Regions from separate parts of the Serratia sp. C2(1) genome, predicted to be linked through region 1. Evidence: predicted binding sites of a transcription regulator. Region 1 holds the regulator's gene; the other holds the start of a gene.
The links. The regulator ArgR, encoded in region 1, controls arginine synthesis, uptake and breakdown. The targets are predictions, from matches to a motif close to ANTGAATAAAAATACANT.

Region 1 (7,787 bases):
GGCGGTGGCCGGGACCCACGGTAAAACCACCACGGCCGGCATGGCAACCTGGATCCTGGAAGCCTGCGGTTATCAGCCCGGCTTTGTCATCGGCGGCGTGCCGGGGAACTTCGACGTTTCCGCGCGCTTGGGCGGCAGCCCGTTCTTTGTGATCGAAGCCGATGAATACGACTGCGCATTCTTCGACAAGCGCTCCAAGTTTGTTCATTACAGCCCGCGTACGCTGATCATGAACAATCTGGAGTTTGATCATGCCGACATCTTCGACGATCTGAAAGCGATCCAGAAGCAGTTCCATCATCTGGTGCGCCTGGTGCCGGGCAAGGGCAAGATCATTTTGCCTGACAACGACAACCACCTGAAACAGGTGATGGCGATGGGGTGCTGGAGCGAGCAGGAACTGGTTGGGGAAGAGGGGGCATGGCGGGCGCACAAGCTGACCCCGGACGCCAGCCACTATGAAGTGTTCCTCAACGGCGACAAGGTTGGCGAGGTGAAATGGGCGCTGGTGGGCGAGCACAACATGCATAATGGCCTGATGGCCATTGCCGCAACGCGTCACGTTGGCGTGCAGCCTGCAGACGCCTGCGCCGCGCTGGGCGATTTCATCAATGCCCGCCGCCGCCTGGAACTGCGCGGCGAAGCCAACGGCGTCACGGTGTACGACGATTTTGCGCATCACCCAACGGCGATCCTGGCGACGCTGGCCGCGCTGCGTGGCAAAGTGGGGGGCACCGCCCGCATTCTGGCAGTGCTTGAGCCACGTTCCAACACCATGAAAATGGGCATCAGCAAGAACGATTTGGCACCATCGCTTGGCCGCGCCGATGAGGTCTTCCTGTTCCAGCCACACCATATTCCCTGGCAGGTGGCTGAAGTGGCCGAGGCTTGCGTGCAGCCGGCCCACTGGAGCGCCGATCTCGGCACCTTGGTGGATATGATAGTGAAAACCGCTCAGCCGGGTGACCATATCCTGGTGATGAGTAACGGCGGATTTGGCGGGATCCACGATCGGCTGCTGGAGGCATTGGCCAATAAGCCAGAGCCGAAAGTAACCTACTGATCGACAATAACAATTCGATGAAGGGCCCTAGCGGCCCTTTTTTTCGCCCATAAAAAAGCCCTCGCGAGCGAGGGCAACGGGGTTCGTCGGATAGGACGACGATAATCTTCAGAGAATTCGCGTTTACGACAGAACTCGGCAGTGGCAGTGACGAGGGTAATCAGTTCGGCAATCGCGTTCTCTGAATTGTTATTTGTAGATTTCGGCAGTCGCGTGCCAGTTGCCGTTTTCGTAGGCTTCGATCACGCGGTACGCTTTAGCGCCTTGTTTATCGGCTTTGTCGGACAGCGCCTGACGAATATCCGAAGGTGCACCTGTGACGCCACTGGCGGTAATGGTGCCGACAGACTGAAGATCCGCGGCCTGGTCATTGGTGATCAACGTAGCGGCTGAAGCGCCGAACGAAAGGGCTGACATCAGGCTAATTGCCGCGAGGGTAGCTTTCATGTTCATGATCGTGTGTCCTGTAGCGATAACAGCCAGGAAGGGCTTTACAGCGTTTATTATTCTTGAAAGCTGTTATCGGCAATGCTGGTTTCCAGAGAGGAATTGCCCGTTGCCGGGTAATGCCGGGGTCTTATTTATAAATTTCAGCCGTGGCGTGGTAGTTGCCTTCATTGCGCGCTTCGATCACACGGTAAGCGGTCGCGCCACGGGCATCGGCTTTTTCAGACAGCGCCTGACGGATATCTGAAGGGGCACCGGCTACGCCGCTGACGGTAATGGTGCCTGCGGACTGCAGTTTGGCTGCTTGATCTGCATCAACGGATTGTGCTGCAAATGCGCCAAAGGAAAGCACAGACAGGAGGCTGAGAGTTGCAACTGTAGCTTTAATTTTCATGATTTCACCTTATCGTATTCTTTTATCAGTTCCAATGAACTGTGATTTACGTCACGGAAATGAGTATACATCTAGTAACTCTAAAAATTAATAGTTCGCTAACAGTTTCTTGTGAAACTTTATTATGATGATTCTTATCTTTAATAACCTTATGGAATAAAAATCGCTCATAAAACGATCTTTCGATGTTAAATTTATGTAATTTCAATCAGGTAAGCGTTTTTGACCAAACGTGCGGAAGAATGCAGTAGCTATCACTAGCTATGTATAAATGTCATTGGAATGTGCTTTAGCAAAGCGGAAATCAGGTTTTAAACGTGGCAGGGTGAAGGAAAAGGTAAGGCAGAGTTAAAGAAGCGCTAACAAAACACGACCGTCAGCCGCATTTTGTTAGCGTGGTGCATCATAGCTCTTGTTCGAATAACGACAGGATGGCTTCGTACAACTGGCGAGCGGTAAAGCTGCTGGCCGGGGTAATAAAAATGGTGTCGTCACCGGCGATGGTGCCGAGAATGCCCTCGGATTTGCCCAGCGAATCCAGCAGGCGGGCAATCAGTTGCGCGGCACCGGGGCTGGTATGAATCACCACTACGGCATCGTTATGGTCGACATCCAGCACCAGATTCTTCAGCGGGCTGGTGGTGGTCGGTACGCCGAGTTCGGCCGGAAGGCAATACACCATTTCCATTTTGGCATTGCGGGTACGCACCGCGCCGAACTTGGTCAGCATGCGCGATACTTTGGATTGGTTGATGTTTTCGAAGCCTTCTTCTTGCAGCGCCAAAACGATCTCGCCTTGAGAACTGAATTTTTCTTCTTTCAATAACGCTTTAAACGCTTTGATCAGATCTTCCTGCTTTGCGGGATTACGCATTTTGCACCGTGGAATGTTGACAATAGAAGTGATTATTATGCATATAAATGAATTTTTATGCAATAAAAGGACGCCCGAAAAAAACAATAATGCCCGGACAATGAGGAAAGGGCGGCATTTTAACAAAATCCGTACCCCATGAATATGCCCTTTCAGTGACCGAAAAAGCGGCCCGCGGCGGTAAAGAAAATGTTATTAAAATGATGTTGTTCTGATGTTATGTAAGGGTGTAATGTAACCGCCGGTTAACTTGCTTGTGAATAACCTCGCACTATTTTTGATTAATGTGCGCTATGCCCTTAATGTGTAAGCCATTTAATCTAAAATGAGCGTGGCATCGGCAGTTTTATTGCGCCAGCTCTCAAACAGACTGTTAAGAGATTGTTTTTAAAGGTGTAATAATTTAAGGTCCGTAACTAACGTATTCACGGCGCTATATATATTTAAGATAATAAAGGAGTATAGGATGAAAGTTGCAGTTCTCGGTGCTGCTGGCGGTATCGGCCAGGCCCTCGCCCTTCTACTCAAAACCCAGCTTCCTTCAGGTTCTGAACTCTCTCTCTACGACATTGCCCCCGTTACCCCAGGCGTTGCCGTCGACTTAAGCCACATCCCTACCGCAGTTAAAATCAAAGGCTTCAGCGGCGAAGACGCTACTCCAGCTTTGCACGGCGCAGACGTAGTGCTGATTTCAGCCGGCGTTGCGCGTAAACCTGGCATGGATCGTTCAGATCTGTTCAATGTCAACGCAGGTATCGTGCGTAATCTGATCCAGCAAGTGGCAACAACCTGCCCGAAAGCCTGCATCGGCATTATCACCAACCCGGTAAACACCACCGTGGCAATCGCCGCAGAAGTGCTGAAGAAAGCCGGTGTTTATGACAAAAACAAACTGTTCGGCGTGACCTCGCTGGATATCATCCGTTCCAACACCTTCGTGGCTGAGCTGAAAGGCAAACAACCGGAAGAGCTGAACGTGCCGGTTATCGGCGGGCACTCTGGCGTGACCATTCTTCCCCTGTTGTCGCAGATCCCTGGCGTGAGCTTTACCGAGCAGGAAGTGGCGGATCTGACCAAGCGTATCCAAAATGCGGGTACTGAAGTGGTTGAAGCCAAAGCCGGTGGCGGGTCCGCAACTCTGTCAATGGGCCAGGCGGCGGCACGTTTCGGCCTGTCTCTGGTGCGTGCACTGCAAGGTGAAAAAGGCGTGGTGGAATGTGCTTATGTGGAAGGCGACGGCAAATATGCCCGCTTCTTCGCACAACCGCTGGTGCTGGGCAAAAACGGCGTAGAAGAACGTAAAGACATCGGTACTCTGAGCGCGTTCGAGCAGAAAGCGTTGGAAGAGATGCTGGATGTTCTGCATAAAGATATCGAACTGGGTGAAAAGTTTATCAATAACTGATCAACCCAGAACGCATGAATATGCACAAGCCGCCGGACATCGTACCGGCGGTTTTTTTATGCCCGAATCACGACCTGATACGGGCTTTTCGATTTAGCAGATCGTTGGTTTGCGGATCGAAATAGCGGCTTGGCCAGATTTCTGCAGGATGGACATCCAGAGCTTCGGCAATCAGCCATTCCCCTTTTGGCCAGGGCCGAGATAGCGCGTTTGCCAGTGTGGATGAGCTAAGCCCTGCTTTGCGCGATACTGCTGCCAGTGTCGTTCCTTTCTTACGTAAAGCCGCAATGATATCCGCCGGATGCCAGTCCTTGTTCCTAGAATTCATGTTTGCATTCCCTTTTTTGATTAGCGAAAGTTCTGTTAGTGGTATAACTAACAGGTCAAGATTAATCGTTTGAACAACATGAAACGCTTATACGGAAATTAGGATACCACTAAATTTCCATAAAAATATCTCATTAATTTCCAAAAAACGCCGTTGCACATTTTCCCCAGAGATCATGGCTATGAAAAAAGAGTGGTTTGCCGCCAAGGAACTTACAGGCATTGCAGGATTACCCGCTTCACCACAGGGAATAAATTTGATGGCGCGTCGCGATGGCTGGATCAGTCGCAGGCGTAAAGGCGTGCAGGGAAAGGCGCTGGAATATCATATTGACAGCTTACCGTCAGGTACGCGCAATTTGCTGATACTAAAAGAAGATCCGGCAATTTATGACAGTGAACGCAAGGATCCTCTGGCGGTGTGGATTGAATATTACTATCACCTGACGGAAACCGAGCGTGAGAAAGTGTTGGCGTTCCTGATGCGTGAAGGCATAGGCAGCCTGCTGGCGCGTATCTCGGCGGGGAAATAAACAGACCTGCGGTCGCAGGTCTGTAGAAACTACCAAGGGGTTTTGTTTCTCAAAAATCCCGCTGAACCGCAAGGTGCGCTAATCCTTCCAGCGCGGAGCGATGAGGGGATTCCGGCAGAACCTGCAGTGCGGCAATCGCCTTATCGGCTTCTTCTTCGGCGCGTTGGCGGGTATATTCAAGTGAGCCGCACTGTTGCATGGCTTGTAAAACCGGCTCTAACAGATGACGGCCGCTGCCTTGCTCAATGGCTTCGCGGATCATGGCCGTTTGCGCGCTGTTGCCATTACGCATGGCGTGCAGCAAGGGCAGCGTGGGCTTCCCTTCGTTCAGGTCGTCACCGGTATTTTTACCCAGGGTGCTGCCGTCGGCGCTGTAATCGAGCAGATCGTCGATCAACTGGAATGCGGTGCCGAGATAGCGGCCGTAATCCTGCAGCGCTTTTTCTTCTGCTTCGCTGGCCTCGGAAAGGATCGCTGACGATTGCGCTGCCGCTTCAAAAAGACGCGCGGTTTTGCTGTAGATCACCCGCATATAACTTTCTTCGGTGATGTCCGGATCGTTCACGTTCATTAACTGCAGCACTTCACCTTCGGCAATGACGTTGACGGCTTCGGACATCAGCGCCAGCACGCGCAGTGACTCCAGGCTGGTCATCATCTGGAAAGCGCGGGTATAAATGAAGTCGCCCACCAGCACGCTGGCGGCATTGCCGAACGCGGCATTGGCGGTGGCCTTGCCGCGGCGCATGTCGGATTCATCCACCACGTCATCATGCAACAGGGTAGCGGTATGAATGAATTCGATCAGCGCAGCGACGGTAATGTGCTTATCACCCTGATAGTGCAATGCCCGTGCCGCCAGAACGGCGATCATCGGACGGATGCGCTTACCGCCACCGCTGATAATGTAATAGCCAAGCTGATTGATGAGTGTGACATCGGAATTCAGCTGTTCGAGAATTGTTGCGTTCACGGCCGCCATATCTTGCGCGGTTAACTCGGTAATTTGCTCTAGGTTCATTGTATTTTTTTCAGCTGTGTTTCTCTTCACCGCGTTGAGATCGCTGCTCACATCGGTACATGGCGGTAACTGTCCCCCTGATTGTACTTGAAAAACGGCTCAGATAAACGCCATGAAAGAAACTGTGCTTTTTTTCTTCTTTTTTCTGCTTCTGGTCTTATTCTGCTCTTGTCATATGCGGGATTATTGCGTAGAATTCGCGCCCTATTGTGAATATTTATAGCGCGCTCTGTACTAAATAGTTGGGCACGCGGAAAGCGGAGTTTTATATGTACGCGGTTTTCCAAAGTGGTGGTAAACAACACCGAGTAAGCGAAGGTCAGACCGTTCGCTTGGAAAAGCTGGACATCGCAACTGGTGAAGCGGTTGAGTTTGACCAGATTCTGATGATTGCTAATGGCGAAGATATCAAAATCGGCGTTCCTTTCGTCGATGGCGGTAAGATCAAAGCTGAAGTCGTTGCTCACGGTCGTGGCGAGAAAATTAAAATTGTTAAGTTTCGTCGTCGTAAGCACCACCGTAAGCAGCAGGGCCACCGTCAGTGGTTCACTGACGTTAAAATCACCGGCATCAGCGCTTAAGTTAGGAGAGCGGATTAATGGCACACAAAAAGGCTGGCGGCTCGACTCGTAACGGTCGCGATTCAGAAGCTAAACGTCTGGGCGTAAAACGCTTTGGCGGCGAAGCAGTACTGGCAGGCAGCATCATCGTTCGTCAGCGCGGCACCAAATTCCACGCTGGTACCAACGTGGGTTGCGGCAAAGACCACACTCTGTTTGCTTTGAAAGACGGTAAAGTCAAGTTCGAAGTTAAAGGCCCGAGCAATCGTAAATTCATCAGCATCGAAGCTGAATAATTTTTCGAGCCTTACTAAATAGATGTAAGCCCCGCAATTCGTTGCGGGGCTTTTTACATTTATGGGCTGCTTATGCATCGGCTCATCAGCGCTGGCAAAGGTAAGATGGAAACGAAACAGCAGGTCGGAATTGGCATTTCTCTGGCGGTGACCACGGCGATTTGCTGGGGTGCGTTGCCGATTGCGATGAAAGAAGTGCTGGTCGTGATGGATCCGTTTACCATCGTTTGGTATCGATTTACCCTTGCTGCACTCGGCCTGGGGAGCATTTTGGCGATACGCGGCAGACTGCCCCCGGTGGAAATGTTCCGTCAGCCGCGCTGGCTGTTAATTTTGGCAATTGCCACTGCGGGCCTGCTGGGGAACTTTATCTTCTTCAGCTCTTCATTGCAGTACCTCAGCCCGACGGCGTCGCAAGTGATCGGCCAACTGTCGCCGGTCGGTATGATGTTTGCCAGCGTGCTGATTTTAAAAGAACGCATGCGCATCACTCAGGTGATAGGCGCACTGATGTTGATCTGTGGGCTAATGCTGTTTTTCAATGTCAGCCTGATTGAAATCTTTACCCGCCTGACGGATTACACCCTTGGGGTACTGCTGGGCGTCTGTGCGGCGGCGGTTTGGGTGACTTATGGCGTTGCGCAGAAAGTGTTGTTGCGCCGATTGGCTTCACCGCAGATCCTGGTAATGTTGTACACTTTATGTGCAGTGGCGCTGTTCCCTCTGGCCCGGCCAGAGATGATTTCCCAACTCAGTGGCTGGCAATTGGCTTGTCTGCTGTTTTGTGGCGCTAACACCTTGATTGGCTATGGTGCACTGGCGGAAGCCATGGCGCGCTGGCAGGCAGCGCAGGTGAGTGCGTTAGTT
Region 2 (7,787 bases), on a different contig from region 1:
GGTGAACAATGGCGTGCCGGTGTTACCGCCTTTCAGCACCCAAACTCGGCCGTAATGGTTGTAATACCCCGCCGAGTGGCCGGCGTCCGGCCCGATGCCCTGGTACATATCGAAGTGCTGGCCTTTGATAGCGCCGCCCACGTCCAGAGCCACCATCAGGCGCATCTCATATTTTCCCGTGAATTTACCCTTGTTGTCCAGCAGAGGCACTTCTGCCAGCAGCGTGGTCCCTGCCGGGATCAGTGAACGGTCGGAAGCTACCGAGGCTTTGGCAATCAAAGGTACCGCACTGGCACCGCGCACCGGCGCAAAAGCCTCCGGACGGAAGAACACAAAGGAAGGGTTCTGCTCCAGCAGCTCACGCACTTCTGCAGCGCTGTGGGTATCGGCCCATTGGCGAATCGCCTGCATAGACATATCCGCTTTGGCCACTTCGCCGCGATCGATCAGCACTTTACCGATGCTACGGTAAGCGTGGCCGTTCTTGCCGCCGTAGCCGAAGAACACCAGCGGCTGGCCATTGCCGTAATCCACATACCCGCTGCCCTGGACTTCCATCATAAAGTTGTCCATCAGCGAGTTGGTGTAAGCGACGATATAACGGTCATCCAGCGCGCCCGAGTATATGCCCGCGCGATCCGGCAGGCGGCCTTTGCCTTTTGGCGGCATGCGGTACAACGGGTAGCGGAACTCCCCCTGCTGGGTATAACGCGCCTGCACGACCGGCGTATAGTAGCCGGTGAACTGCACGTTACCGTAGTTGTCCACGCCTTCCATTTGATAGGCGCTGAGACCGTATTGGTTCAGTTGACGGGTATCGGCACCCGCGGCCATCCAGCTTTGCACTGCCTGAAAGGTGGTGTTATTGCGATTAAACAGTGAAGGAGAAGCGTATTGAATCTCCATCAGCTGATTCGAGTAATCCTTGGCGTTCACCGGTACGCCTTTGGCATTGGGTTGATTCACCAACTCCAGCGACTGCTCCAGACGGCCATCTTTATACTGCTGTCCCCGGTCGGTCGGCTTTGACGAACAGCCAGCCAATACCGCTACCATCAACCCGCCCAGCAGGTATTTGCCCCAACGTCCTTTCATCGCGCACACTCTCAAACAGATATGATCTACCGGCGAACGATAACAAACACCCATAGATAAGGGAATCGCCGCAAATAAAAAAACCCGCACGGCTGATAATGATGAAAAAGAACGCAAATTGCGGACTAATTCAGCATAAAGATGGCTTTAACTCAATTAATTGCAAAAAGGGTTGCAACAAAATGCACGGAGAGTATAGTGCGCTTCCATCGGACGCGGGGTGGAGCAGCCTGGTAGCTCGTCGGGCTCATAACCCGAAGGTCGTCGGTTCAAATCCGGCCTCCGCAACCAACCGATACTGCATCAGCAGTATCACGTAAAGGTTGGGATTCGATGAAAAAAGTATTATACGGACGCGGGGTGGAGCAGCCTGGTAGCTCGTCGGGCTCATAACCCGAAGGTCGTCGGTTCAAATCCGGCCCCCGCAACCAACCGATACTGTACCAGCGGTATCACATGAATGTTGGGTTTCGATAATACAAGCATTAAGACGGACGCGGGGTGGAGCAGCCTGGTAGCTCGTCGGGCTCATAACCCGAAGGTCGTCGGTTCAAATCCGGCCTCCGCAACCAATCTTGATGACTACAAATAAGCACCTTAACGGGTGTTTTTTTGTATCTGAAATCTGCCAAAACCCGGCCGGGTGCCCGCCCAGCCGTCTCTGCGTAAACCTTATCCGCGTGCCGCCGCGCCGCCGTTGGCGAAATACGCCTTGATACCCGCCAGAATGGATTCCGCCACCTGCTGCTGGAAATGGCTGGTACGCAGCTTGCGCTCTTCTTCTATATTGCTGATAAACGCCGTCTCAACCAGGATCGAAGGAATGTCCGGCGCCTTTAACACTGCAAAACCGGCCTGATCGACACGATTCTTGTGCAAACGGTTAATTTTGCCCATCCGGTTCAGCACTTCCTTGCCGAATTTCAGGCTATCGTTAATGGTTGCGGTCTGTATCAGATCAAACATGGTGTGATCCAGATAGCGATCGCCACTTTTGCTTACGCCGCCGATTTGGTCCGATTCGTTCTGAGTTTGCGCCAGGAATTTCGCCGCCGAACTGGTGGCGCCCTTGGTCGACAGCGCAAAGACCGAAGATCCGCGTGCGGCCTGGCTGGTAAAGGCATCGGCATGGATAGAAACGAACAGATCGGCACGCTGCTTGCGCGCCTTCGCCACCCTCACCTTCAGCGGAATGAACACATCTTCATTGCGCGTCATAAACACTTTCATGTTCGGTTCGCGCTTGATTAACGCGCTCAGTTTGCGGGCAATCTGTAATACGATGTCCTTCTCGCGCGTTTTGAATTTGCCAATCGCCCCCGGATCCTCGCCGCCATGGCCGGGATCCAGCATGATGACAATAGGCCGATCGCGCCCCGCCTTGCCGGCCTGCGGCGCCTCCGCCGGCAAAGTGCGCTCGAGATCGCCCTTGTTGTAATCTTCCAGTAATGCCAAGAGCGGATCATAGTCTTCGCCGGTGCCGCCCTTGCTGGGATACAGATCCATCACCAGACGGTTGCGATATTCCGGTACCGGCGCCAGAGTAAACATATGGGGACTGACGCTCTGCTTAAGTTCCAGCACCAGCCGAACGGTGTTTTGATCAAACTGACCGACTCGCGCCTGTTTCAAATAGGGATCGTCAGCGCGAACCTGGCCGACAATGCCCTTCAATACGCTATTGAGATGGACCCCTTCGATATCCACCACCACGCGATCGGGATTGGTCAGCGCAAACTGTTTGTATTTCAGTTCGGTGTTTGATTCGAGCGTCACGCGGGTATAAGTAGAAGAAGGCCAAACGCGCACGGCAATCACATGCGATGATGCGGCGAAGCCTACGCGACTCACACTCAGCAACCAACTGGCGGCAACCCCCTGCAATATACGACGGCGGCCCAGATTGTGATTTGAGTTTGGCATGCGACTCCGGCAGTGATAACAGGTTAAAACAGATGAAAAAACGCCGATAAAACGGGAATGGCAAAAACTTTAACGAATCCTCCTGGCGCTGTCATCAGAAAATCTTTCCAAGGTTTTTCAATTTATTAACCGATTCCCCCCTTCCGCAAATAAATACAGACAATTTCCCGCTTGCCATCGGGGCAATAAAAGAATAAAAATACAAAAATATCGTATAAATATGCAAAAGAGGTTTTGCCGTGAAGGAACGTAGTACCGAGCTTGTTCAAGGATTCCGTCACTCAGTTCCCTATATCAACGCCCACCGCGGCAAGACGTTTGTCGTCATGCTTGGGGGAGAGGCCATAGAGCATGAGAATTTCTCCAACATCGTCAACGATATCGGGCTGCTGCATAGCCTGGGGATTCGTTTGGTGGTGGTCTATGGCGCACGGCCGCAGATCGACAGCAATCTGGCGCAGCATAACTACGAACCTATTTATCACAAACATACCCGGGTCACCGACGCCCACACGCTTGAGCTGGTTAAGCAAGCGGCGGGCCTGCTGCAACTGGACATCACCGCACGGCTGTCGATGAGCCTCAACAATACGCCACTACAGGGCGCGCACATCAACGTGGTCAGCGGCAACTTTATCATTGCCCAGCCGTTAGGGATTGATGACGGCGTGGATTACTGCCACAGCGGCCGTATTCGCCGTATAGATGAAGAAGCGATCCACCGTCAACTCGACAGTAATGCCATAGTGCTGATCGGCCCGGTCGCCGTTTCCGTTACCGGCGAAAGCTTTAACCTGACGTCAGAAGAAGTGGCGACCCAATTGGCCATCAAGCTGAAGGCGGAAAAAATGATCGGGTTCTGCTCGTCGCAGGGCGTCACCGATCAGGATGGCAATATCATTTCCGAGCTGTTCCCCAATGACGCGCAGAAACGCATCGAAGAACGCGAAGCCAGCGGCGATTACCATTCAGGCACCGTACGTTTCCTGCGCGGTGCGGTGAAGGCCTGTCGCAGCGGCGTGCGCCGCAGCCACCTGATCAGCTATCAGGAAGACGGCGCACTGGTGCAAGAGTTGTTCTCACGCGACGGTATCGGCACCCAGATCGTCATGGAGAGCGCCGAACAGGTGCGCCGGGCGACCATTAACGATATCGGCGGCATTCTGGAACTGATCCGCCCACTTGAGCAACAGGGTATTCTGGTGCGCCGCTCCCGTGAACAGCTGGAGATGGAGATCGACAAATTCACTATTATTGAGCGCGATAATCTAACCATCGCCTGTGCGGCGCTGTATCCGTTCCTGGAAGAGAAAATCGGCGAGATGGCCTGCGTAGCGGTACATCCGGACTACCGCAGTTCATCACGCGGTGAAATGCTGCTGCAACGGGTGGAAAGCCAGGCGCGCCAGATGGGTTTGCAAAAGCTGTTCGTGCTGACCACACGCAGCATCCACTGGTTCCAGGAGCGCGGTTTCACGCCGGCGGAAGTGGACGTGCTGCCGATGCAAAAACAGGCGCTGTACAACTACCAACGCCGCTCGAAGATTCTGCTGGCGGACTTGTAACCCTCTGCGGGTTCAGCCGATTCCCCTCGTCTTTCAAGCTGCAGCGCTGCTGGCTGCAATTTTAAGGCCCCAGGATAGGCTGTACCCGTTTCGCTTTATGTCGTTATCTGCAAGCGCTCCGCCAACCCGCTGCGGCGTTGGGTTGGCGTACGGATCGCCCGCATCAGCACGGCATCGGTGGCATACAGCGAAAGCTGCCTGCGAGCTCGGGTGATAGCGGTATACACCAATTCGCGGGTCAGTACCGGCAAGAAGTGATTGGGCAACACCAGCACCGTATGATCAAATTCCGACCCCTGAGACTTATGCACCGTCATCGCATAGGCGGTTTCATGCGCCGGTAAACGGCTTGGTTGCACCGACTTGATGCTACCGTCCGGCAACTGGAAGTGCACGCGCAGCTCACCGCTTTCATCGCGCAGGGCGATGCCGATATCGCCGTTAAACAACCCCAGTGCACTGTCGTTGCGGCCAATCATCACCGGGCGACCAGGATACCAACGCCCCAAGGCCCCTGGCGTACGCTGGATCAACCCGGCCCGTTGCAACCCCGCCTCGATACGCTCGTTCAGCCCGGCGATACCGAATGGCCCTTCGCGCAGCGCACAAAGCACCTGGAAACGGCCAAATTCCGCCAATACCTCTCCCGCATCCGCTCTGGCAGCAACCCGTTGCAAATAATCGCCATAGCCTGCTACACAGGCGTTCAACAGTGCCTGATAGTCTTCCGTTTCTGCCAAAGGGTAACCCGCAACGTCACTGAAGCTGCCACTGAGCGCCCAAGCCGCCCCCTTGCCGTCACCGGCATTCACCGCAAAGGCCAATTGACCGATGCCGGAATCGGCATCAAAACGATAGCTTTTGCGCAGCAGGCACAGACTGTCTCGCACCGCAGCCTCCGACTGCGCGCTTTGCCCTTGCACCAGACAGCCGGTCAGACGGGTGAGTTGTTCTGCACGCGCAGCGCTGTATCCCTGCTCGGCAAAACGGCAGATATCCCCCAGCACAGCCCCGGCCTCTACTGACGCCAGTTGATCCCTGTCGCCAAGGAAAATCACCCGCGCCTGCAGGGGCAATGCGGCAATCAGACGTGCCATCATCGGCAGATCGACCATTGAAGCCTCGTCCACCACCAGCACATCCAGATGCAGCGGATTGCCGCGATGATAACGCATGCGCTGGCTATTGGGCTGAGCGCCCAGCAGGCGGTGCAGCGTCGACGCATCTGTAGGGAACAGCGCGCGTTGCTCCGGGGTTAACGCCAACTGCCTGCCGGCGCTGCCTAGCGATTCGGTCAGACGCGCCGCCGCCTTGCCGGTGGGTGCCGCCAGTTGAATGCGCAAACGCCTGCCCTCGGCAAGCTGTACCAGCGCCGCCAGCAATTTGGCGACGGTGGTGGTTTTGCCGGTGCCCGGTCCACCTGAAATCACCGCAATACGCCGTGTCGCGGCCACTGCGGCGGCAATTTTCTGCCAGTCCGGCTCATTCGTCGCCTCGCCGAACAGCCGATCGAGGATGGCGCGCAGTTCAGGTTCATCAACCGCCTGATGGATACTGTCACTGCTGATAAACGCCGCCACCTCGCCTTCGTTCTGCCACATGCGCTGCAGGTACAAACGCTGCTGTTGCAACACCATGGGCATGGCACTGCTGCCGTCACCCACTGCCGTACTGGCCGCCAGACGCTGCTGCCAGCGGGCAATATCCGGTTGCCCGGCCGCCAGCCATACGGCCTGCGCCAGTTCCGGCTGACGCCCCTCAAACAGGTTTTCCGGCAGCAACTGCTCCAGCATCAGGCAAACATGGCCGGCGCCTGCCTCCGCGCTGAGACAAGCTGCGGCCAGCAGAATATCCGGCTCTTTCTCCCCGGCCACTATACGGGCGAACTGCAAGTCCAGCGGACGCAGCACGCCAAGTGCCTGCGCCTGCTCCAGTAGAGCGATCATGGTTCATCCTCCGCCGTAATGGCTTCGCCGCTGAACAGGCGGTCCATACCCTCTACCAACTGCGGATCTGGGCAACAGGCGAAAATACCGTTGCCCGGGTGCTGTGCGTCTACTCCGCGCAGGAACAAGTAAATCACTCCGCCGAAGTCGCGCCGATAGTCATAATCCGGCAACCGATGGCGCAAATAACGATGCAGTGCCAGCGTGTACAGCTGGTACTGCAGGTCATAGCGGTGTTCCGCCATCGCCTGCTCCATCGCCGCCCGGGTATAAGCGCTGCTGTCCTCGCCTAACCAGTTGGATTTGTAATCCAGCAGGTAGTACTTTCCCTGCCAGCAGAACACCAGGTCGATAAACCCCTTCAGCATTCCCTGCACCTGCTGGAAATCCAGCGCCGGACAGCGAGCTGAAAGCGGGTCGTATTTTTTCACCAACTTATCCAACTCACGTGCCTGCAATAGCCTTTCGATAGGTAAATAAAACTGCAGCTCAGCCTGTTTCTGCTGTGGTACCAAGGCTGACAATGTGACGCCGGCATCATTGAGCGGGACATTCAGCAACACCTGCATCCATGCCAGCAGTATCGGTTGCCAGTGATCGGCAAACCCTTGCTGTTGCAACTGTTCAAACAGCCATTGCTCATCAATAGGTTGGGTGAAATCCAGCGTTTCAAACAGGCTGTGCAGGAAGGTTCCCGGGGCCGCGCCGCGTGGGAAGGTATGCGGTGTGAGCGCTGGCTCACTATCCAGCGCCTGTTCGCCTGCAGCGTCGACATCCAGCCGTGGCAGCAGATCCTGCATCAGGCCAGAGCCGTGTTGCTGCAGGCCGGTGTAACTGGTCACCCGCCAGAAATCCTGCACCGGGCGCGTGAAGCTTTTTGCCGCCAGTTCGGTTAACACCGGCGCTTGGGGCAGCCAGGCCTGCTCATCCAGTTGCTCCACCAACGACAGCGCAATGCCCTCTCCAGCCAGCTGCTGCAGACGTTGTTGCAGCCAGGCGGCATCCCCGGCCTGGCCGGCCTGCACCAGGTAACCCAGCGCGCTGCGGTGCAAATCGGTATCACCCTGTTTCTTGCGCGTACCCTGAATCAACGGCGCTATGCCGATGCTGCAGTGGTATACCGAGCGGGTCAAGGCTACATACAGCAGGCGCAAATCCTCCGCCAACCTCTCTTCTTCCGCCCATTCGATACTTTCTTCATTGGCGTTGAGGTCAAGCAGCGCCTGGAAACTCTGCCGATCGTGGTACAGCACCTGCT

Region 2: the regulator ArgR is predicted to act here: its motif matches at 3,207-3,224, upstream of argA (amino-acid N-acetyltransferase).

What each region holds. Positions count from the first base shown of each region.
Region 1 covers NZ_JAZFBA010000002.1:88,089-95,875, forward strand. The annotation lists gene mpl (UDP-N-acetylmuramate:L-alanyl-gamma-D-glutamyl-meso-diaminopimelate ligase) at 1-1,063, shown strand, start outside; gene yhcN (peroxide/acid stress response protein YhcN) at 1,253-1,516, opposite strand; gene yhcN (peroxide/acid stress response protein YhcN) at 1,641-1,904, opposite strand; gene argR (transcriptional regulator ArgR) at 2,308-2,778, opposite strand; gene mdh (malate dehydrogenase) at 3,245-4,183, shown strand; gene V2S86_RS15970 (helix-turn-helix domain-containing protein) at 4,251-4,511, opposite strand; gene V2S86_RS15975 (DNA-binding protein) at 4,693-5,043, shown strand; gene ispB (octaprenyl diphosphate synthase) at 5,093-6,064, opposite strand; gene rplU (50S ribosomal protein L21) at 6,334-6,645, shown strand; gene rpmA (50S ribosomal protein L27) at 6,663-6,920, shown strand; gene V2S86_RS15995 (DMT family transporter) at 7,026-7,787, shown strand, end outside.
Region 2 covers NZ_JAZFBA010000004.1:264,254-272,040, reverse strand. The annotation lists gene mltA (murein transglycosylase A) at 1-1,095, opposite strand, end outside; tRNA gene V2S86_RS20985 (tRNA-Met) at 1,310-1,386, shown strand; tRNA gene V2S86_RS20980 (tRNA-Met) at 1,450-1,526, shown strand; tRNA gene V2S86_RS20975 (tRNA-Met) at 1,591-1,667, shown strand; gene amiC (N-acetylmuramoyl-L-alanine amidase AmiC) at 1,768-3,018, opposite strand; gene argA (amino-acid N-acetyltransferase) at 3,258-4,583, shown strand; gene recD (exodeoxyribonuclease V subunit alpha) at 4,679-6,529, opposite strand; gene recB (exodeoxyribonuclease V subunit beta) at 6,526-7,787, opposite strand, start outside.